DNA from 3 places in the Pectobacterium sp. HCp5_1 genome. Region 3 is predicted to be linked to each of the others. Evidence: predicted binding sites of a transcription regulator. Region 3 holds the regulator's gene; each other region holds the start of a gene.

Region 1 (8,011 bases), on a different contig from region 3:
AACAGTCGCTCCCGCGTGGAAGATATTTGCGCACGGTTACAGGCCCGTGGGCTGAGCGCAGGGGCTTATCACGCTGGATTGGATAACGAACGGCGTGCGCAGGTGCAGGAAGCGTTTCTGCGTGACGATCTCCAGGTGGTGGTCGCGACCGTGGCGTTTGGGATGGGCATCAACAAGCCTAACGTACGGTTCGTGGTGCATTTTGATATTCCGCGCAACATCGAATCCTACTATCAGGAAACGGGGCGAGCTGGGCGTGATGGCCTCGCCGCCGAAGCTGCGCTGTTCTACGATCCGGCGGATATGGCGTGGCTGCGCCGCTGCTTGGAAGAAAAACCGGCTGGGCCGCAGTTGGATATCGAGCGTCATAAGCTGAATGCGATGGGGGCGTTTGCCGAAGCGCAGACCTGCCGCCGTCTGGTGTTGCTGAATTATTTCGGTGAAGGACGCCAGGAGGCCTGCGGCAACTGCGATATTTGTCTCGATCCGCCGAAGCGCTATGACGGGCTGGTCGAAGCGCAAAAAGCGCTCTCCTGCGTATACCGGGTTGGGCAGCGCTTTGGTTTAGGGTATGTCGTCGAGGTGCTGCGCGGGGCGAATAACCAACGTATCCGTGATTTCGGCCATGACAAACTGCCGGTTTACGGTATTGGTAAAGATAAATCGCAGGAGCATTGGGTCAGCGTGCTGCGCCAGTTGATTCATCTGGGCTTACTGAACCAGAACATCACAATGCATTCCGCCGTACAGCTTACCGAATCTGCGCGCCCCGTGTTGCGGGGGGAAATGCCGTTACAGTTGGCCGTGCCGCGCGTGATTAACCTGAAACCGCGCGCCAATCAAAAATCGTACGGTGGAAATTACGACCGCAAGCTGTTTGCCAAATTGCGCAAACTGCGTAAATCCATCGCGGATGAAGACAATATTCCGCCTTACGTGGTGTTCAGTGATGCCACGCTGCTGGAGATGGCTGAACTGATGCCGATCACCGCGGGTGAGCTACTGAATATCAACGGGGTTGGACACCGTAAACTCGAACGTTTCGGTGCGCCTTTCATGAACATGATTCGCGATCATGTCGATAATGATGACGAGTAACGCTCGCCTTATCTGATTGCATTTAAAAAAACAGGAAAACCAAGATGCTGATGCTATTTCTGACGGTGGCGCTGGTGCATTTCATCGCACTAATGAGTCCAGGACCGGATTTCTTTTTCGTTTCACAAACCGCTGCCAGCCGTTCCCGCCGTGAAGCGATGATGGGCGTACTAGGTATTTCTCTGGGTGTGGTGGTCTGGGCGGCTATCGCGCTGCTGGGGCTGCATCTGCTGTTGCAAAAAATGGCCTGGCTGCATACGGCCATTACCGTCGGTGGTGGGCTGTACCTGTGCTGGATGGGCTGGCAGATGCTGCGCTCCGCACGGCGTAAAGCGCAGCTGGAAACCACGCAGGAAACGGCGGTGGTCTTGCCTCAGCGTGGTAAAACCTTTATGCGCGGGTTATTGACGAATCTGGCTAACCCGAAGGCGCTGATCTATTTCGGCAGCGTGTTCTCGCTGTTTGTCGGCGATAGCGTTGGCAGCGGTGCCCGCTGGGGGCTGTTCGCGCTGATCTCGATTGAAACGCTGATCTGGTTCAGTCTGGTCGCAATGGTTTTTGCCTTGCCAGCAATGCGTCGCGGCTATCAGCGTCTGGCGAAATGGGTGGATGGCGTAGCGGGCGTGCTGTTTACCGGTTTCGGCCTGCACCTTATTTTCTCTCGCTAATCTTTCCCTGCGAGAATATCCCTCTCTAAGAGCATTTTCTTTCGAGAAAAAACAGCGCGCCGTAATCTGATACGACGCGCTGTCTTTTAATCAGGCCTTTCTCGCCGTAGCGAGTAACGCGCCAACCAGCACGAACAGTGAACCGAATATCCGGTTGAGCGTCTTCATCTGCCGTGGACCTTTCAGCCATCCGGCGATACGCGTGGCTAGCGTGGCGTAGCCAATCATCACGATGATATCGACTACTACGGTGGTGATGCCTAGCACCAGATACTGTGCGGCCTGCGGCTGGTGGGGAATAATGAACTGCGGGAACAGCGCCGCCAGAAACACGATGCTTTTCGGGTTGGTCAGATTCACCAGCACCGCGCGTTTAAAGAGCCTACGACGCGGCATCGCGCTGGCGATCGCCTGAAGGTCAAGTGCGCCTGCGGCGCGCCACTGCTGAATCCCCAGCCAAATCAGATAAGCCGCGCCCAGCCATTTCAGCATATCGAAAGCCAGTACCGACTGGTTAAGCAACGCGCCTAACCCAATGCCGACGAGCACGATATGAATCGCCAGCCCGACCTGTAAACCACAGATTGAGGCCGCCGCGCCGCGATAGCCGTGGCTAATACCCGTGCTCATGGTGTTGATGGCGCCCGAGCCGGGCGACAGGCTGAGAATAAGCGTTGTGAGTAAATAGGTTAACCACCAGTCCAATGTCATGAAGCATGCCCCTGAATCACGTTCTGTATTACGAGAGTCTGTCTGTTTTTTATGTCACAATACGCTGGTGCTCCACTGCTTGTCATGTTCTTCCGCTAGCTTTAGTTTTCCCGCGTCACCGGAGAGGTGTGATGATTCAACGCCACAATACGTTGTTTACGTCGGAACGGTTAACGCCTGAAGGGGTAACTTCGAACCTGTTAACGCGAGAAGCGCAGTTTGCCGCTTTTGCTACCGGAGAATTACTGGATTTCTGGCGTCAGCGCGAAGAGGGCGAATTCTCCGGCGTTGATGATGTGCCGATCCGGTTCGTTCGCTTTACCGCACCCCAGCACGATAAGATTGTCGTTGTCTTTTCAGGCCGTATCGAAAGCTATGTCAAATATAGCGAAGTCGCTTATGACCTATTTCATAGCGGTTATGATGTGCTCATCATGGATCACCGCGGGCAAGGGCGTTCGGGTCGCGTGTTGCAAGACGGACACCGTGGACATGTTGTGCGTTTCAGTGATTATGTCGATGATGCTGAAACGCTGTGCCAGCAGCATATTGGCCCGAAGCACTATACCCGCCGGTTTGCCTTAGCGCATTCGATGGGTGGCGCGATTCTGGCGCAGCTGCTGATTCGCCAACCTGAGACGTTTGATGCTGTAGCGCTGTGCGCGCCGATGTTTGGCATTCATTTACCGCTTCCTCATTGCGTTGTCGGATGGATCGTCGATTGGGCGGAACGTCGCCCGGCGATTCGTGATTATTACGCCATCGGCACCGGACAGTGGCGCCCGCTGCCCTATCGCATGAATGTGCTGACGCACAGCCGTGAGCGTTACCAGCGTAGCATTCGATTTTATGCGGACTCACCGGATTTGCGCATCGGCGGCCCGACCTATCATTGGGTGCGTGAGGCGATACAGGCGGGAAAACAGCTACTGGCACAGGCTAGCGCTGTCACCACGCCACTTCTGCTGCTACAGGCGGGAGAGGAACGCGTGGTGGATAACCGCAGCCAGAATGCGTTTTGTCAGGTGCTGGCACAGAACGGTAACGCTAACTCAAACGGCGTGTTGCAGGTTATCCCCGGTGCGCGGCATGAAATTCTCTTTGAAACGGATAACCTCCGCGCTCAGGCATTTGCGCTGATTTTGGCGCACTTTGCGCGTTATCATTAATTTTAGACTGTTGGCACGCCGTTCAACGGACGCCGCCAGCAACCTCGTTAATTTTTGCGGCGCGTGCCGCCACAACACACCAGAAGTGAGATCTCATCGCTATGTACCATGTCGTTGCTTCCGATTTAGATGGCACACTGCTGTCACCTGACCACTCGTTGTCCCCGTATGCGAAAGAAACCCTCAGGCTGCTGACGGAAAAAGGGATTCACTTTGTGTTTGCTACCGGACGGCATCACATGGATGTCGCGCAGATCCGCGATAACCTCGGCATCAGCGCATTTATGATTACCTCGAATGGTGCGCGTGTGCACAACTCGCAGGGCGAGCTGATTTTCAGCCACAACCTGGATCAGGACATCGCCCGCGACCTTTACAGCGTCGTACACAATAACCCCGATATGCTGACGCACGTTTACCGCGATGATGAGTGGTTTATGAACCGTCCGCGTGCGGAAGAAGAGCGCTTCTTCAAAGAGTCGATCTTTAAATACAAGCTGTTCGAACCTGCACTGCTCGAAACCGATGGCGTCAGCAAAGTGTTCTTTACCTGTGATTCCCATGAGCAGTTGTTACCGCTGGAAGAAGCGATCAACGCGCGCTGGGGCGACCGCGTTAACGTGAGCTTTTCGACGCTTACCTGTCTGGAAGTGATGGCGGGCGGTGTGTCTAAAGGCCATGCGCTGGAGCAGGTGGCGAAGATTATCGGCTTCTCGCTCAAAGAGTGTGTGGCGTTTGGTGATGGTATGAACGACTACGAAATGCTGTCGATGGCGGGTAAAGGCTGCGTCATGCAGAACGCGCATCAACGCCTGAAAGATATGCTGCCGGATCGCGAAGTGATTGGGTCTAACGCGGACAGCGCGGTGCCGAATTACCTGCGGGAACTGTTTCTGAAGTAATCAGCGCTGAGGTTGTGCTGTGATTTATGGCACAAACGAAGGCGGCGTCATCAGGACGCCGCCAGAGGGATGCTTACAAGAGCGGGTTAGGCGCGATTGGCTAACTCTGCTTTATGCTTTTTCTCATTCAGCATAACAATAACCAGCAGAAGTACCGCCAGAATGCTGCCGCCGATCATGACCATGAAGCCGCCGTCCCAACCGAAGAAGTCAACGGTGTAGCCGACGATGGCGCTAGCGGCAACGGAACCGCCGAGGTAACCGAACAGGCCGGTGAAGCCCGCCGCAGTACCCGCTGCTTTTTTCGGTGCCAGTTCCAATGCATGCAGACCAATCAGCATGACCGGGCCGTAAATCAGGAAGCCGATGACGATCATACAGGCCATGTCCACACCCGGGTTACCGGCTGGGTTCATCCAGTAAACGATGGTTGCTATTGTCACCAGCGTCATGAAGAACACGCCCGTTGCACCACGGTTGCCTTTGAAGACCTTGTCGGACATCCAGCCGCACAGCAGCGTGCCCGGAATCCCTGCGTATTCGTAGAAGAAATAGGCCCAGGAAGACTTATCCAGTGCGAAGTGTTTAACTTCTTTCAGGTAGGTCGGTGACCAATCGAGGATACCGTAACGCAGCAGGTAAACGAAGACGTTGGCGATCGCGATGTACCACAGCAGTTTGTTCGGGAAAACGTACTGCATGAAGATCTGCTTAGCCGTCAGTTCTTCTTCGTCTTTTTCGTTGTAGTCAACCGGATAGTCGTTTTTGTACTCTTCGACGGGTGGCAGACCACAGGATTGCGGGGTGTCACGCATCAGGGCAAATGCGATTAGCGCAACCAGAATCGCGGCGAAGGCCGGCATATAGAGTGCGGCTTTCCAGTCGTTAAACCAGGCCATACCCAACAGGAACAGCAGAGGCGGAAGCCCGCCGCCGACGTTGTGAGCACAGTTCCATACGGACACGATGCCACCGCGCTCTTTCTGCGACCACCAGTGAACCATCGTACGTCCGCACGGTGGCCAGCCCATACCCTGGAACCAGCCGCACAGGAACAGCAAGACGAACATGACTGCAATGCTGGATGTTGCCCACGGTACAAAGCCCATGAACAGCATGACCGCAGCTGCCAAAATCAGACCGGCAGGCAGGAATACGCGCGGGTTGGAACGGTCAGATACCGAACCCATGATGAATTTGGAAAAGCCGTAGGCGATAGAGATACCGGACAGCGCAAAGCCAAGATCGCCGCGTGAGAAGCCCTGTTCAATCAGGTAAGGCATGGCCAGTGTGAAGTTTTTACGCACCAGATAGTAGGCGGCGTAGCCAAAAAAGATCCCCATGAAAATCTGCCAGCGCAGGCGGCGATAGAGCGGATCAATGTGTTCTTGCGACACGCGCGGCTGGTGGGCGGCGGGCCTAAAAATACTCAGCATAGATATCTCCAATGCGAAAAAAAACGATAGCTTTTTTGTTCTATTACGAACGTTATTGTAAGGGGATAGCGTGCAAATGAGTGTGATTCATGACGCTGATGTTACACTTTTATGAAACTGTGACGATTTTTGCGCTCATGTTAACAGAATCGAAAAATTCCACAGTGCGGTTTTAGTGACCTAAATCACACTTATTGTTTTTAAACCCTACTTTGTTTTCGTTTAGTGTTCGTTTTTGCTCTTTATCAAACATTAACCCTTCTTTCTGTGTCCCAATAGCAACATGTAGACCATCCGCCTGGAGCGAGACATGAAGCAAAATACGGGGAACTGGCGTGAAACTGACGTGGTTGTCATCGGCGGTGGTGCAACGGGAGCAGGAACGGCACGGGATTGTGCCCTGCGTGGACTGCGCTGCCTGCTGCTTGAACGTTATGACATTGCGACCGGCGCAACCGGGCGTAATCACGGTTTATTACACAGCGGGGCCCGCTATGCAGTAACCGATGGCGAGTCTGCCCGCGAATGTATTGAAGAAAACCAGATTCTCCGGCGGATTGCTCGCCACTGTATTGAACCTACTGACGGCCTGTTTATCACCTTGCCTGAAGACGATCTCGGTTGGCAGGCACAGTTTATTACCGCCTGTCAGCAGGCGGGAATTCGCGCGCAGGCGTTGGACCCGCAGGAAGCGTTACGACTGGAACCGGCAGCAAATCCGGCGCTGATTGGCGCGGTGCGCGTGCCGGATGGTTCGGTCGATCCTTTTCGCCTGACGGCGGCCAACATGATTGATGCCTGCGAGCATGGCGCGGAAGTGCTGACCTATCATGAGGTTATCGGGCTGATTCGCAAGGGCGACCGTATTACCGGCGTGCGCGTTTTCGACCATAAAAAAGGTGTAGAAACAGAAATCTATGCTCAGGTGGTGGTCAACGCGGGCGGTATCTGGGGGCAACACATTGCGGAATATGCCGATCTGCGCGTGCGGATGTTCCCGGCAAAAGGTGCGCTGTTGATTCTTGGGCACCGTATCAACAACATGGTGATCAACCGCTGCCGTAAACCGGCGGATGCCGACATTCTGGTGCCGGGCGATACCATTTCGCTGATTGGCACCACCTCAACCCACATCGATTACGATCAAATCGACAATATGCTGGTGACGCCCGCCGAAGTAGAAACGCTGATGCGGGAAGGGTCGATGCTGGCACCGACGCTGGCGAGCACGCGCATTCTACGCGCCTATGCCGGTGTCCGACCTCTGGTTGCCAGCGATAGCGACCCGAGCGGGCGTAGCGTAAGCCGCGGTATTGTGCTGCTCGATCATGCCAGCCGCGACGGGCTGGAAGGATTTATTACCATCACCGGCGGCAAGCTGATGACCTACCGCCTGATGGCGGAGTGGGTGACTGACGCTATTTGCAAAAAGCTGGGCCATGACGTGGCCTGCTCGACGGCACAGACGCCGCTGCCCGGTTCTGAATCGCTGGAGGAGGTGAAGTCCGCTCCTCATCCCCTGTCTGCTTACCCTGCGGCAAAACCGCTCTCTGCGCCGCTGCGCGGTTCAGCGATTTATCGCCACGGTGAACGTGCCGGAAGAATGCTGTCCGGTGAGCGTCTGGACCGCAGTCTGGTGTGCGAATGTGAGGCGGTGACGGCGGGAGAAGTGCGCTACGCCGTGGAATCGTTACAGGTGAATAACCTGATTGATTTACGTCGGCGCACCCGCGTGGGTATGGGCACTTGTCAGGGTGAACTCTGTGCCTGTCGTGCGGCGGGTCTGCTGTGCCGTCTGGGCACCGCGACGCCGGAGCAGTCGCTCACGCAGCTTAGCCAGTTTTTGAACGAACGCTGGAAAGGCATTCGCCCGATTGCGTGGGGCAATGCGCTGCGCGAAAGCGAGTTTACCAGCTGGATTTATCAGGGATTGTGCGGCCTGACGGCCAGCGACAGTCAGGAGGATCGTCATGCGCTATGACGTTGTGATTATCGGCGGCGGACTGGCGGGATTGACCTGCGGTATT
Region 2 (8,011 bases), on a different contig from region 3:
TAAGTAAAGCAGTCGTTACACGACGCCCTGCGCCAGCATCGCGTCGGCCACTTTTACAAAGCCCGCCACGTTAGCACCGCGCACGTAGTTAGTCTGGCTGTTTTCACCGCCGTACTGCACACAGGCATTGTGAATATCCAGCATGATGTGGTGCAGACGCGCATCCACCTTCTCGGCTTTCCAGCCCAAACGTGCTGCGTTCTGCGCCATTTCCAGACCGGATGTCGCCACGCCGCCGGCGTTGGCCGCTTTGCCCGGCGCAAACAGTACGCCAGCATCCAGGAACGCGTCGGTTGCTGGGATCGTGGTTGGCATGTTGGCGCCTTCTGCCACGGCTTTCACACCGTTAGCAATCAGCGTCTGCGCCGCAGGTAGATCCAGCTCATTCTGCGTCGCACACGGCAGCGCGATGTCTACCGGTACTTCCCACGGCGTTTTGCCTGCGAGGTAGGTCAGCTTCGCTTCGCGCGCGTAATCTTCCACGCGGCCATAGCGTTTGTTTTTAATCTCTTCCAGCAGCGCCAGTTTCTCTGGGGTAAACCCGCTCTCATCCACCACCGTGCCGTTAGAATCCGATGCCGTAACCACGCGTGCACCCAGTTCCATCGCTTTTTCAATCGCGTACTGCGCCACGTTACCAGAACCGGATACCGCGACACGCATGCCTTCAAAGCCAAGACCGTGGCGTTTCAGCATCGCTTCCGTAAAGTAGATCAGGCCGTAGCCCGTCGCTTCAGGACGGATCAGACTGCCGCCGAACGACAATCCTTTACCCGTGAAGACGCACGCCGTGTTGTTGGTCAGTTTCTTCATCATGCCGGTCATGAAACCGACTTCACGGCCGCCCACGCCGATGTCGCCTGCCGGAACGTCCGTATCCGCGCCCAGATGACGATACAACTCCGTCATCAGCGCCTGACAGAAGCGCATGACTTCGCCCTGGCTTTTCCCTTTCGGGTTAAAGTCCGAGCCGCCCTTGCCGCCGCCCATTGGCAGCGTCGTCAGCGCATTTTTGAAGGTCTGCTCGAATCCGAGGAATTTCAGAATCGACAGGTTAACGGACGGGTGGAAACGCATGCCGCCTTTGTACGGACCAATCGCGGAGCTGAACTGGACACGCCAGGCGCGGTTCACCTGTACCTGACCTTTGTCGTCCGTCCATGCGACGCGGAACTGAATCACGCGTTCTGGTTCTACCAATCGTTCCAGCAGGCTGTAATCCGCATAGTGAGGGTTCTGCTCCAGAAAAGGCCACAGAGTGGAAAGGACTTCATTAACGGCCTGTAGAAATTCAGGCTGATGCGGATCGCGTTGTTGAACAGAATCAAGAAAACTTGCCAGAGATACGATTTGTGCCATGAACAGCTCCTGATTGAACGAATAAGTCCCCGTCTGCTTCTTTATTTTTAGACACGTAGAAGCTTGTGGGATCGGTGAAAATGATGTTGTGTCCTCTGGACTATAACACTGGCGATGGATATTTAAGCAAGCGTTTTCTTTTCAGATAAACGTTATAATCCAATGGGATAGGAAGGGTTTTTTGGCGTTTTGAGAAGGAAAATTTGTCATAAGTTTTTGTTATATAACAAAAGGCACAGCTAAGAAGCCGTGCCTTTCATCACTGAAAAAAAATGCAAAAAAAGCTAATTTTTATTCGTCTTCATCATCACGCAACGGCACGATGAGCATGTCGACATGTACGGTATTAATCAGCTGGCGCGCCGAAGACATCAGTTTGCTCCAGAAGTCCTGATGGTGACCGCACAGCACGAGGTCGACATTGTATTTCTTAATCGCATCAACCAGCACCTGCCCTAAATCGCCGCTGCCGCTCAGCGTCTCGCTGATAGGGTAGCCCGCGTTCTGGGACAGCTCAGCCAACGCGTTCTGGGTTTCTTCGGAGATACGCTGTTGCATGTCACCCAGATTGACGTCAATAAGCCCAGTGTAGAGATCGGAGTAGTTCACATCGACGTGGATTAACGACACTTTTGCATTGTACGGTCTTGCCATTGAAACCGCTTTTTCCACTAACACTTTGCTTTCTGGAGAAAGGTCAACAGCAATAAGGATGTGTTTGTAAGCCATAATAAGACTCCTTCCGTAAAGACTAATTAAGGGTTAGCAGATATTTCTCCTGCCAATCTGATACTTACCAGCGGATTATAGGATAGCACTCGTCCACGCTATCGGACTGTTCAGTCGATCACAACCCGTTTTCAAACCTGTTATTTCTATTGATAAGTGTAGTAGAAACCGCTCCTTTTCACAGTTAAATCGCGTAGCTTCTCCTTTCAGAAAGGGCATTATCTCGTCGAAAATCGTCCTTCATGCCGATTGCGCCTGCCTCTCTGGCACAAACGAACATTCTTCTTCTACACTACAAGTAGGGAGTGGTGAGCCTGTCCACTACACCCTGGGATGGAAAACGAGAATGGGGCTAGCCGTGATGCCGTTGGCTATCCAAAATGACAATAAAATCGTGCGCAAGCGCGTGGCATAACTATTCGTAGAAAAGTGTCACAGACAAACGTCGTAGATAAGCGTCGCGGATAAAGAGTAACGCTTGTCATCGGTGACAGGTGGACAACGGGAAGGTATGGCCATCGAATCTGACGAATAGAACGACCGGGAGGGAAGCATGATTAGTACATTTGCGCTTTTCTGGGCTTTATGTATCGTCTGCATCATCAATATGGCGAGGTACTACTCTTCATTACGTGTGTTACTGCTGATTTTGCGTGACTGTGACCCGCTGCTTTACCAATACGTTGACGGGGGTGGCTTCTTTACATCGCACGGCCAGCCAAGTAAACAAATCCGGCTGGTACGCTATATCTACGCGCAACGCTATCTTGATCATCACGACCCTGAGTTTATTCGCCGTTGCGAGCGAGTGCGGGGACAGTTTCTGCTTACGACTGCCCTGTGTGGCCTTATCGTCATCAGTCTGTTTGCGATGACAATATGGTATTAAACGCGGGTACTTACACAATTCTCTGGTATTACAACCATCATTGGTATGACAACCATGAACGTCGATAAAAAGTAAAAAGGCGATTCCCCACAGAATCGCCTTTTTTATTTATGCGTGATGAATTACCGCAATTAGATCAGCTTCAACGCCAGCCAGTACAACGTACCGGACATCAGCATTGAGACAGGCAGCGTCAACACCCAGGCAAGCAGAATACTTCTTATCGTTTTGCCCTGTACGCCACCACCGTCCGCAATCATCGTCCCGGCAACCGCCGAGGACAATACGTGCGTGGTGGAAACTGGCATACCGGTATAGCTGGCAACACCAATCGACAGGGCCGCCGTCACCTGCGCCGAAACGCCCTGTGCGTACGTCATGCCTTTCTTACCAATCTTCTCGCCGATGGTCACTGCAACACGTTTCCAGCCCACCATGGTGCCCAGAGACAGCGCCAATGCGACAGCGACGATAATCCAAAGAGGGGCATACTCAACCGTCTGCAGCATATCTGTACGCAGATTGCTCAGGTAGCGCTTATCTTCGCCCGACGTTTCTGGCAGCTTGATCACCCGATCCATTGTGTCAGAGATACACATCAGCAAACGACGCACTCTGCTACGATCGTCAGGGTTCAGCTGGTCGTAACTTTTCAGGTTATTCAGCAGACCCTGTGTACGGTCAATCGCAATCATCACGCGTGAACTGTCACAGTGAAACTCTTTCTGACCGTTGCCGGGAATCGTGCTTTCTGGCGTAGGAATGACTGGCGGAGACAGGTCGATAACGTGCGTCAGCGCGTCGCCGTGCTGCTTGTAGTATTCCTGCAAATTGACAACGGCATCACGGGTACGGCTGATGTCATAGCCAGACGCGTTCATGTTGACAATAAACCCGGCTGGCGCGACGCCAATCAGCACCAGCATAATCAAGCCGATACCTTTCTGACCGTCGTTTGCACCGTGAGAGAAGCTCACGCCAATCGCCGATAAAATCAGCGCGGTACGCGTCCAGAACGGCGGCTTACGTTTGCCGTCCTGCTTTTCGCGATCGACAGGCGTCAGATGCACGCGCTTGCGTTTTTTGCTGTTGTTCCAGAACCGACGCAGCACCAGCACCAGCAGGCCTGCAACCACCATCCCCACAATCGGCGAGAGCAGCAACGACAGGAAAATGCTGATCATTTTCGGCACGTTCAACGCATCCACAACGGAGGTATCCGTCAACAGCGCGTTGGTTAAACCAATACCAATAATGGAGCCGATCAGCGTGTGAGAACTGGAGGCAGGAATACCGAAGTACCAGGTACCCAGGTTCCAGATAATGGCGGCCAGCAGCATGGAAAAGACCATCGCCAGACCGTGCGCCGAACTCACGTTCAGCAATAAATCCGTGGGGAGAAGGTGAACAATTGCATAGGCCACGCTCAGGCCGCCCAACAGTACACCGAAGAAATTAAAGACACCCGCCATAACAACAGCAAACTCGGCACGCATGGCGCGGGTATAAATAACAGTGGCAACGGCGTTCGCAGTATCGTGAAAACCATTGATGGCTTCATACATCAGTACAAACAACAAAGCCAATATCAACATCAGGCCAGTGTAGTAATCCAAACCGGCAAATAAATGTAGCATAAACGTTAGGCCATTTAGTGGTCATGAACGCGGCGCATTATCGGCGACAAGCAGGGGTCGGGAAAAGCGAAATATGACATTTTTTTGACTTAATATGTGACGACGATCGATGGATAAATCACTTAATCAATAAAAATCAAATAATTATATATTTTTACTAAAATATGCAAATTGTTACGCTGGTATCGAACAAAAACCAACACTACAATTTGCCGCCCTATGGCTTATCGGCCTGTGGCAATCCAAGAAGATAAAATCACTCATCGGAGAAATGCATTGTGGAACAGTTTGACGCTGTCATCATCGGTGCCGGTGCAGCAGGCATGTTTTGTGCGGCACAGGCAGGACAACGCGGACTGCGTGTTCTACTGCTCGATAACGGCAAGAAGGCTGGCCGGAAAATATTGATGTCCGGCGGCGGGCGCTGCAACTTTACCAATATGTATGCAGAGTCAGCAGCCTATCTGTCTCACAATCCTCACTTTTGTAAATCAGCACTGGCACGTTATACCCAATGGGATTTCATCAGCCTGGTCAACAGCCACCGCATCGCTTATCACGAGAAAACGCTCGGTCAGCTATTCTGCGATGATTCCGCACAGCAAATCGTGGACATGCTGGTAACAGAATGTGAGCGGGCGAATGTCACCCTCCGTCTGCGCAGTGAAGTGACCTCGGTGGAGAAATCAGACGATCGGTTCATCGTCCAGCTAAGCAACGGCACATCATTCCAGAGCGCATCGTTGGTCGTTGCCTGCGGCGGCCTGTCGATGCCCGGTCTGGGCGCGACGCCGTTCGGCTACCAGCTTGCCGCACAGTTCGGTATCAACGTGCTCCCAACTCGTGCTGCACTGGTACCCTTTACGCTACACAAGCCGCTGCTCGAACAGCTGCAAACGCTCTCCGGCGTCTCCGTGCCGACCGTCGTCACCGCAGAAAACGGCGTGACGTTCCGTGAAAACATCCTGTTTACGCATCGCGGGCTTTCTGGCCCGGCTATTTTGCAGATCTCCAGCTACTGGCAAGCGGGTGAATTCGTCACCATCAATTTGCTACCCGATCGCGATCTCACCCAGCTTATTAATGACGAGCGCGCCGCTCACCCGAACCAAAGCCTGAAAAACACGCTGGCACAGTGGCTACCTAAACGACTGGTTGAATGCCTACAGGAGTTAGGACAACTGCCGGACGTCACATTGAAACAGCTCAACAGCGCACAGCAAACGCAGATTGAACAGAGCCTGCAACAGTGGCGCGTGCAGCCAAACGGTACGGAAGGTTATCGCACAGCCGAAGTCACCATCGGCGGCGTTGACACCCGTGCGCTGTCCTCCAAAACTATGGAAGCCAACGCGGTGCCGGGGTTGTATTTCATCGGCGAAGTGGTCGATGTGACCGGCTGGCTCGGCGGCTATAACTTCCAATGGGCGTGGAGCTCAGCATGGGCGTGCGCGCAGGCACTGCCTTTTAGCAAATAGGCACTATAATAATCTCTATTCAGCACTCTCCTTTGATTCACGGAGAAAAGGACGTCTCTACATAGGCCTCTGCTGCCAGAAAGGAGATGTGGATGAGCCCTAGACGTAGTAAACCTAAAATCAACATATTGCAGTTGCTGGTTGCGGGCATGCTGCCACTGCTGCTTGGTTTATTGTTCACGTTTGTTGAGTCCAGATTAATGGTAAAGCGCGATCTGGAATCCACCGCGCAAATAGCAATGAATCATGCCGAGAATATTTCGACACAGGCATGGCAGATGGTGGATCGCCTCCAGCGCTTTCAGGGTCAGCCCTGCGACGTCATCGGCGATGAGCTGCAACGTCTCGGCTCGGTCTTTTCTTACTTTCGCGCAATCGGCGTTATCCATAATACCGACGTCTATTGCTCTTCAACGTTTGGCAGCACGCTGACGCCACTAAGCCGCGTCATTCAACAGCCGCTACCGGGGACCTATTCTGAACGCTGGAGCCTGTCGATTGCCGGTTCAGATAACGTGAAAGAACGCCCGGCGCTGATCTTCGTCCAGATGCCTCCTACGGGTTACGGCGCTTATGCCATGGTCGATGCGCAATATCTGATCGACCTCATGACTGCGATTAGCAAGATTCGGGGCTATCAACTTATCCTGCAAATGGATAACGGCCATCCGATTCAAACGGGCGCAACCATTACGCCGCACAGAAGCCTATTTTCTACCTCTGCGCTTGAAATCAAGTCGAGCCGCTTTCCGATTACCCTCAATGTTACCGCCCCCGCCACCCAGGAACTCACCAACTGGAAGCAGGCATTTTTCACGTTTCTGCCACTGGCCATTATTCTCTCTCTGCTTTTCACTACAGCCATGTGGTACTGGCAAAAGCGTAAATTATTCTTCCGCGAAGAAATTCGTAAGGGTATCGCTAACGGCGAATTTTCCGTCTATTACCAGCCTATCTATGACACGGAATCACGAGCCTGTACTGGAGTAGAAACGCTACTGCGCTGGCGACGCAGCGACGGGCAGTGGATTAGGCCCGATATATTTATCTCTGCCGCCGAAGCAGAAAGTATGATCATTCCCATCACACGGCATTTATTTGAGCTGGTAGCGTCAGATATCGCCAGTTGGCAGGTAAAGCCGGGGTTCCATCTGGGGCTCAACGTTGCAGCAGAGCATTTGCATCACCCAAGTTTCGTATCAGACGTACACCGCTTCGCAGAGAAAGTCGCCGCTCATTCATTAAACATTACGCTGGAACTGACAGAACGTAACCTCATCAGCAACGGTCCTGAAATCATACAGCGCCTGCATCAGCTGCGTGAAGATGGCTTTATGATTGCCATTGATGACTTCGGCACCGGCCACTGTTCACTCTCTTACCTGCAAAATTTTCCGCTGGATTGCCTGAAAATAGATCAGGGATTTGTCGGCGCGGTTTCATCACCGGATGAAGAAGCTCCTATTCTTGATGCCATTATTACGTTGAGCCATCGCATCAAGCTTCAATCCGTAGCGGAGGGCGTGGAAACCGAACAACAGCTCCTGTATTTACAACGGCGTGGCGTCAAATATATACAGGGATTCCTTTATGCCAAGCCTATGGACAATGAATCGTTGCTGGTCTGGCTTCACTATAATGGCAATAAATCGATTGAGAGCTTTATGAATAAAAACAAAGAAGGAGAAAAGCAGTAATAACCGGCGGAAGCCTATCCACCGGCATTCAATAATAGGAAAATCAGAAACGGTAACCGACGCCAATATTAAAGGCGTCTACACGCGTTTCATAAATCTTCGTGCCTTCGTAGCCAATATCAATCGCCCAGTTTTCTACTGGTGTAATTTGAATGCCGGCACCATAAGCGAAGCTGGATTTGCTTTCGCTACCAGATTGGCGGAAAGCATCCCCTTCTTCCC
Region 3 (8,011 bases):
TTCCACTGTTGCAGCAGGGCGTGATGCTCGCTATCGATCTGAGCGATCTCCTGTTGCAACAGTTCCTGCTGTTGCGCTAGCGAGGCCAACTGTGCAGCCGTATTTGCCAGCGCTGTCGTTAACTGGTTCACGTCCTGCTGTAGCGCCGTCAGTCGCTGCTGGGTTTCAGACGGTTGCAGCGCCTGATAGCGTTCGATGGCTGGATGCTCGGTTGAACCACATAGCGGGCACGCTTCTCTGGCCTGTAGCCGCTGGCGTTCGGCTTCCAGCTTAACGATACGCTCTTCCTGCCGATGCACCGTTTCCAGATCGACCAGATGCTGGCTTCGCTGCTCATGCTCGGATTGCTGCTGTTTCTTTAAGATTTCTGACTGGCTGATATGCCCTTGTATCTCATTCTGTTTGGCGAGGTACTGTTGCTTGCGAACATGCAGACGCTGGAACTGGTCGCTGATTGTCGCGAGTCGTTGGCGTTCAGCATGCTGGTCAATGCGTTGATTGAACCGCTGGTGCAGGATGGAAAGCGGCTGGTGCGCTTCCTGCTGTTGCCGTGTTTCATCGTGTTGCATGAACTGCTGACGGGCAGCATCAACGATCGCTTGTTGTTCACGCTGCTGTGCTGCCAGGGTCACCGTTTCTTGCTGTAGCGTTGTCGACTGTGCGGTATGTTGCGCCTGTTTTTGCTTCAGCTTCTCTTGCTCGTCCTGAAGCTGGCGCAATTGCCGAAACTGGGTGCGCCACAGAGGAAGTTGTTCTCCCCACTGCTGATGATGCGCGTGTTGCTGGCGGTAAGACTGGATCTGTTCAAGCTGCTGTGTAGCCTGCTGCTGTTCCGCTGCCGTCTGGGTTTGTTTACTTTCATCGGCGTGCAGACGAGCCTGCGTTTTTGCCAGTTCGTCCTGCTGCTGCGCTTTTTGCTGCTCCAGCGTGGCAATGCGATGGTCAAGTGGCACCACCTGTTCGTTGATTACCTGCTCTTGCTGCTGCCGTACCCGTTTGTGCTCGCTCACATCCCGCTCGGCTTTTTCTTCCTGCTGGCGTAGCGCGGTTAACGTGAACTGTTCGGCGGCCTGCTTCCCGGTCAGTTGTTCAATACGCTGTGCCAGCGTGAGAGATTCCTGTCGATAGCGCTCTCGTTCCTGATGTAGTGGCCTCAGTTTTTCTGCCGGTTCGCTGTGAGTTAACCTGTCGAGCTGCGGTTTAGCCTGCTGAATGGCGGATTCGGCGCTTGCATGTTGCGCCTGCGTGTTGGTTCGCTGCGTGTGCTGCTGCGTCAGTTGCTCAAACCAGCGCAGCGTAGTCAGCGCTTGCTCACGTTCGATGTTGCCCCGTTGCTCTTGCTGGAGCAGCTCAGCAAGCTGTTCTTCCACCTGCTGACGCTGGTCGTCGGTTAAAAGCTGAATGCCTGATGCGCGCGCCTGTAGCGTGCTCAGTGCGACGTTTGCCTGCTTGTGCTTGTTATAGACGCGTTCGGAAATCAGGCCGTAAATGTCCGTGCCTGTCAGCTCTTCCAGCAGTTCCGCTCGGTCGTCTGCTTTGGCGTTGAGGAAGGCGGCAAACTGGCCTTGTGACAGCATCATGGATCGCGTGAAGCGGCCGAAATCCAGCCCAGTGAGCTGCGTGATCATCTCTTTCTTATCATTGAGCTTTTCACACAGAATCTTGCCGTCTTCAATGAGCGCAAGTTCGGCCTTTGGAGACTGCAAATTGCCGTCTGGGGCGTTTCTTGCCCGACGCTGGCTCCAGAAGGCGCGATATCCGACGCCTTTCACCTCAAACTCGACTTCGGCAAGGCACTCAGCGGTGTTACGCGTCATCAGGTCATTCTGGCTGGCGGAAAGCAGGCCAAGCCGTGGTGTTTCGTGGTACAGCGCCAGACAGATCGCATCTAGCAGCGTGGTTTTCCCCGCGCCGGTCGGGCCGGTAATGGCAAATAAGCCGTTGCTGGAAAATGGCTCCTGCGTGAAATCGATCTTCCATTCGCCTTTCAACGCATTAAGGTTTTTTAAGCGCAGACTGAGAATCTTCATTTGGCCGTCTCGCTATTTTCCAGTTCATCAATAACCTGATTAAACAGCGTTCGAACCCGCTGTTGGCGGCTATCTTCCATATCTGTCTCCGTTACCAGACGACGTTCAAAAACGTCATGTACGCTCAGTTCGTTTAGCGTTTCCTTGTCCTGTCGGGTAATTGCCTGTAGGCGCTGTTCACGCGTGCGGCGCAGCAGCAGTACCTCCACGGGCAGGTTCTCGGTCATCGCCTGAATGCGTTTTTGCATGTCGCTCAGATAATCTTGCGTGTTGATCTCGATATCCAACCACACGGGTTTATCGCCCTGATGGTTCTTGAAGGTGCTCAACTGTTGTTCAATATCGCTCAGGCTACCTTTAATCAGCTGCATCGGCTGAGTCATGGGAATCGGCAGGATGTCTATCTGCGGAGGCGTTTGCGGTGGTACATCGGGTACAAAGCTCACCAGACAGACGGATTTCTCGCTGTTTAGCTCATCAAAACTCAACGGGATGGGCGAACCGCTGTAGCGAATGTGCTCGCTTTGGGTCACGCGCTGCGGGCGGTGAATATGGCCGAGCGCGATATAATCCGCAGGCGGAAAAGCCTGTGCAGGAAAGGCATCGAGCGTACCAATATAGATATCGCGTACGGATTCTGAGGCGGTTGCGCCAATCGTCGTCAGGTGCCCGGTTGCGATAATCGGCAGCGGCAGGCCAAGTTCGTCGCGTTTTTGATAAGCCAATTGGTAACACTGCTGGTAGTGCGCGGTAATCGCTCCCTGTAGCGCCAGCTGTTTTTCATCCCCGGATTGCCCAGCTTTGCTGGTTAACACATCACGTGGACGTAAAAAAGGAATCGCGCAGAGCAGGGCGCCGGGCTGCCTTTGACGGTTTTCTAGTAGGAGCACCTGTTGGGCTGGTTCGCCGCTGGCGCAGGCAATCACTTGCGTGTTCAGACAGGCCAGCAGCTCGCGAGATTCATTTAGCATCGCGACAGAATCGTGGTTACCGCCGAGAACGATGAGCTGGCAGCCTGTGCGCTGTAGCGCGACCACGAAGCTATAATACATTTCCCGCGCATAGCTGGGGGGCGAACCGTTATCAAAAATATCGCCAGCAACGATAATGGCATCGACCTGGTGTTGTTCCACCTGAACAATAAGCCAGTTCAGAAAAGCCTGATGCTCAGCAGCGCGGCTTTTGGTATAAAAATATTGCCCTAAATGCCAATCGGCGGTGTGGATAATGCGCATCGTGTTCTCTCGATATTCATACCGCGTGGCGGTGGATGACGTTGTCATTATTTATTATGTGAAAGGGTGTGTCGTCGCCCTGGTGCTTTGTCATCGTAATGCCATGATTATATATAGCAGGGATGGAGGCTGTCGCGGTGGAATCAGACGTTTGGAAAGCGGCTCGAAAAATCGGATGTACGCGCTGTAACAATCGTGCAGAGCGGTCCGTGCGTTTTTCATAAATCTGTCATAAAACTGACGCATAATGCCTCCGCCTGCTAACAGCGACGATGATTAACGACAGGATTAACAATGGCAAAACGCATATTAGTCGTGGAAGATGAAGCACCAATTCGTGAAATGGTCTGCTTTGTACTGGAACAAAATGGTTATCAACCCGTTGAAGCTGAAGACTATGACAGCGCGGTAACGCAACTGTCGGAGCCATTCCCAGAACTGGTGTTATTGGACTGGATGCTGCCAGGCGGGTCGGGCCTGCAATTCATCAAGCATATGAAGCGCGAGGCGCTGACGCGTGATATTCCGGTGATGATGTTAACCGCGCGCGGCGAAGAAGAAGACCGCGTGCGCGGGCTTGAAGTGGGTGCGGATGATTACATTACCAAACCGTTTTCACCCAAAGAATTGGTGGCGCGTATCAAAGCCGTTATGCGCCGCATTTCACCGATGGCGGTGGAAGAAGTGATTGAAATGCGTGGCCTGAGCCTCGATCCTTCCTCACATCGTGTGACGACCGAAGAGCACGCGTTGGACATGGGGCCGACGGAATTTAAACTGCTGCATTTCTTTATGACGCATCCTGAACGTGTTTATAGCCGGGAACAGTTGCTGAATCACGTTTGGGGCACTAACGTTTATGTTGAGGATCGTACTGTCGACGTCCATATTCGTCGCCTGCGTAAAGCGCTGGAAACCAGCGGACATGACAAAATGGTGCAAACCGTTCGGGGAACGGGCTACCGTTTTTCAACGCGTTACTGAGGTGATCGTAACCGGAGACACATTAACGTGCTAGAACGTTTATCCTGGAAAAGGCTGGCATTGGAGCTAGCTTTTTTTTGTTTGCCCGCTTTACTGCTGGGGCTGATTTTTGGCTATCTGCCCTGGTTTCTGCTGGTCGCCGTATTAGGCTTACTGTGCTGGAATTTTTATAACCAGCTAAAACTCTCTTATTGGCTGTGGGTTGACCGCAGCATGACGCCACCGCCCGGTCGCTGGAGCTGGGAGCCGCTGTTTTACGGGCTCTATCAGATGCAGTTGCGTAATCGACGCCGACGCCGTGAGCTAGCGCTCCTGATCAAGCGGTTTCGCAGCGGTGCCGAATCCTTGCCCGATGCTGTGGTGATCACCACCGAAGAAGGAACGATCTTCTGGTGTAATCATCTGGCGCAGCATCTGCTGAATTTCCGCTGGCCGGAGGATAACGGTCAGAATATCCTCAACTTATTGCGCTATCCCGAATTCACGAATTACATGAAAGGACAGGATTTTAGCCGTCCTCTCACGCTACAGTTGAATAATTCCCACCATGTTGAATTCCGCGTGATGCCCTATTCTGAAGGCCAGCTATTGATGGTGGCGCGTGATATTACGCAAATGCACCAGCTTGAAGGCGCCAGACGTAACTTTTTTGCCAATGTGAGCCATGAACTGCGTACGCCGCTGACGGTGTTGCAGGGCTATCTGGAAATGATGCAGGAAGAAACGCTGGATGCGGCGCTACGAGGAAAAGCGCTGAATACCATGCAGGAGCAGACCCGACGCATGGACGGGCTGGTCAAACAGCTGCTGACCCTGTCCCGTATTGAGGCGGCGACGGCAATCGATCTGAATGAAAAGGTCGATATTCCGTTGATGCTGCGCGTATTGCAGCGTGAAGCGCAGACGCTGAGTCAGGGGCGTCATGAGATCGTCTTTCGTGTGAACGAAAGCCTCCGCGTGTTTGGTAATGAAGAACAGCTGCGCAGTGCGGTATCCAATCTGGTGTATAACGCGGTCAACCATACGCCAGCGGGAACGCGTATCGAAGTCTGCTGGCAGAAGATCCCACAGGGTGCGCAATTTCAGGTCAGCGATAACGGGCCGGGCATTGCGGCCGAGCACTTGCCGCGCCTGACGGAACGTTTTTATCGGGTGGATAAGGCGCGCTCACGACAAACGGGCGGCAGCGGGCTGGGGCTGGCGATTGTGAAGCATGCGCTCAGCCATCATGATTCTCGTCTGGAGATCATGAGTGAGGATGGTCTGGGCTCACGTTTTGTCTTTACGTTGCCGAATCGGTTGATTGTCCCTGCCTCTCTGGCTGAAAATACGGTGAAACCTTCAGCCTGACGGAAAACGCTATCTATGACATCCGCCACTCGTATCGCGGGCGCTTTTTTACTGCTGCTCAGCGCGTTGTGCTCCGCACAGCCTCGTCAGATGCTGGCGGGTAACCTCTCCAGCGCGGGGTCGGATACGCTGGCTAACCTGATGGCCTTTTGGGCGGCGGATTTCAGCCAGCATTACCCTAACGTGAATTTACAGATTCAGGCCGCCGGGTCGTCCTCTGCGCCGACATCTCTGGCATCCGGTGCCGCGCAGCTTGGGCCGATGAGCAGGGCGATGAAGGCCAGCGAAATTGAGGCGTTCGTCCAGCACTATGGCTATCCGCCGCTGGCGGTGCCGGTGGCAATGGATGCGCTGGTTGTGCTGGTCAATCAGGATAACCCGTTACCTGGGCTGAATTTGTCGCAACTGGATGCCATCTTTTCAATTACGCAGCGCTGCGGTAACCACCAGCCTATAAAGCAGTGGGGGGATGTCGGCCTGCACGGCAGTTGGGAAAAGCGCACGCTACTGCGCTATGGACGAAACTCTGCGTCGGGAACCTATGGGTTCTTTAAGCAAAAGGCGCTATGCCGTGGCGATTTCCTTCCTCAGGTTAATGAGTTACCGGGGTCAGCGTCTGTGGTACAAGCGGTTGCGGCGTCAACCGATGCCATCGGCTATGCCAGCGTGGGTTTTCGTACCAGCGGCGTGAGAATGCTGCCGTTAGCCGCACAAGGCACCGACTACATCTACCCCTCGACTGAAAATATCCGCAGCGGTTTGTATCCCTACACCCGCTATCTCTATATCTATGTAAACAAAGCGCCCAGCCAACCGCTGGAAGCGCTGACGGCGGCATTTTTAGATCGTGTGCTGTCCGAAACGGGGCAGTCGCTGGTGAATCAGGATGGTTATTTACCGCTGCCGGAAGAAACGCGTCGTCAGGCGCGTCAGCAGGTTGGCCTGCCGCAATAATTCCTCTTTCCACTACGAATTTGTGATGTTTTCACGTCACATGAACTTTCTTCATGTGACGTGAAAATTCTTCCATTGCCCTGTGATTCGCCACGTGACAGGATAGTTTTAAATTTAGACGTCCAGATGGCTAAATAAGATTAAATGTAACTATCCCTCTGGGCAAATATTTCATATTGAAACTATCTGCCAGTACGCTTCTTTCCCGAAGATTGGTGCTGGCAACATGTCAGGAGCGACATATGGCGAATACCTTATCCCCTTTCCGTGCCGATAGCGTCGGCAGTTTCTTGCGTCCAGCAGCGATTAAGGAAGCACGTCTTCAGCATCAGGCGGGTGAAATTGATGATACCGCGCTGCGTAACATAGAAGATCGTGAGATTCTGCGGGTGGTAGAAAAGCAGCGTGAAGCGGGCCTGCAGGTTGTGACGGATGGTGAACTGCGTCGTGCCTGGTGGCATTTCGATTTTTTTGCCGACTTGAACGGCGTGGAGCGCTACGAAGCCGATCACGGTATTCAATTCAACGGTATTCAGACCAAATCCCATGCGATTCGCGTCGTGGATAAAGTGAGTTTCAATCCCCAGCATCCGATGCTCGATCATTTCCGTTATCTGAACAGCATTTCTGGCGATGCCGTCGCTAAAATGACGATTCCAAGCCCTAGCGTGATGCATTTCCGCGGCGGCCGCAAAGCGATTGATGCGACGGTTTATCCCGATCTGGCGGATTATTTCGACGATTTGGCACAAACCTGGCGCGATGCGATTCACGCATTTTATGACGCAGGCTGTCGCTTCCTGCAACTGGATGACACCGTATGGGCCTACCTGTGCTCTGACGATCAAAAACGCCAGATCCGTGAACGTGGTGAAGATCCGGCACAGCTGGCGCGAACCTACGCTGATGTGCTGAATAAAGCGCTGGCTGATAAGCCTGCGGATCTGGTTATCGGTTTACATGTCTGTCGCGGTAATTTCCGCTCAACCTGGATTTCTGAAGGCGGGTATGAGCCTGTGGCAGAAATTCTGTTTGGCGAAGTGAATGTTGATGCGTTCTTCCTGGAATATGATACCGAGAGAGCCGGTGGATTTGAGCCACTGCGTTTTGTGAAGCCAGGCCATCAGCAGGTGGTGCTGGGGCTGATCACGACGAAGAACGGTGAGCTGGAAGAGGCAGAAGTCGTGCAGGCGCGCATCGCGGAAGCGGCAAAATATGTCGATCTCAGCCAGATTTGCTTAAGCCCGCAGTGTGGCTTTGCTTCAACGGAAGAGGGCAATAGCCTGACGGAAGAGCAGCAGTGGAATAAGCTGAAGCTTGTCGTGGATATCGCCAATCGCGTGTGGTGATACCGATGAGGTAGCGCTATCTCTGCAACAGGTATACAGAGGCTGGATCATTCGATCCGGCCTTTTTTGTGGCCGTCATCCGGCTTTCCACTCACGGCATTTTTGTGAA

The links. Region 3 encodes PhoB, which activates phosphate uptake and scavenging genes when phosphate is short. Its sites were predicted from a motif close to CTGTCATAAAACTGNCNNAT; they were not measured.
Region 1: the regulator PhoB is predicted to act here: its motif matches at 6,083-6,102, upstream of glpT (glycerol-3-phosphate transporter).
Region 2: the regulator PhoB is predicted to act here: its motif matches at 4,686-4,705, upstream of pitA (inorganic phosphate transporter PitA).

Annotation. Positions count from the first base shown of each region.
Region 1 is NZ_JAUMIO010000014.1:62,511-70,521, forward strand. Features, by position in the region: gene recQ (ATP-dependent DNA helicase RecQ) at 1-1,098, shown strand, start outside; gene rhtC (threonine export protein RhtC) at 1,143-1,766, shown strand; gene rhtB (homoserine/homoserine lactone efflux protein) at 1,857-2,477, opposite strand; gene pldB (lysophospholipase L2) at 2,609-3,646, shown strand; gene yigL (sugar/pyridoxal phosphate phosphatase YigL) at 3,748-4,548, shown strand; gene glpT (glycerol-3-phosphate transporter) at 4,635-5,984, opposite strand; gene glpA (anaerobic glycerol-3-phosphate dehydrogenase subunit A) at 6,295-7,965, shown strand; gene glpB (glycerol-3-phosphate dehydrogenase subunit GlpB) at 7,955-8,011, shown strand, end outside.
Region 2 is NZ_JAUMIO010000025.1:33,816-41,826, reverse strand. Features, by position in the region: gene gdhA (NADP-specific glutamate dehydrogenase) at 16-1,359, opposite strand; gene uspA (universal stress protein UspA) at 1,651-2,088, opposite strand; gene uspB (universal stress protein UspB) at 2,642-2,977, shown strand; gene pitA (inorganic phosphate transporter PitA) at 3,109-4,614, opposite strand; gene Q3A88_RS16305 (NAD(P)/FAD-dependent oxidoreductase) at 4,893-6,092, shown strand; gene Q3A88_RS16300 (EAL domain-containing protein) at 6,185-7,789, shown strand; gene Q3A88_RS16295 (Ail/Lom family outer membrane beta-barrel protein) at 7,833-8,011, opposite strand, start outside.
Region 3 is NZ_JAUMIO010000007.1:169,606-177,616, forward strand. Features, by position in the region: gene Q3A88_RS08070 (SbcC/MukB-like Walker B domain-containing protein) at 1-2,030, opposite strand, end outside; gene sbcD (exonuclease subunit SbcD) at 2,027-3,265, opposite strand; gene phoB (phosphate response regulator transcription factor PhoB) at 3,560-4,249, shown strand; gene phoR (phosphate regulon sensor histidine kinase PhoR) at 4,277-5,599, shown strand; gene Q3A88_RS08090 (phosphate ABC transporter substrate-binding protein) at 5,615-6,553, shown strand; gene Q3A88_RS08095 (cobalamin-independent methionine synthase II family protein) at 6,796-7,902, shown strand.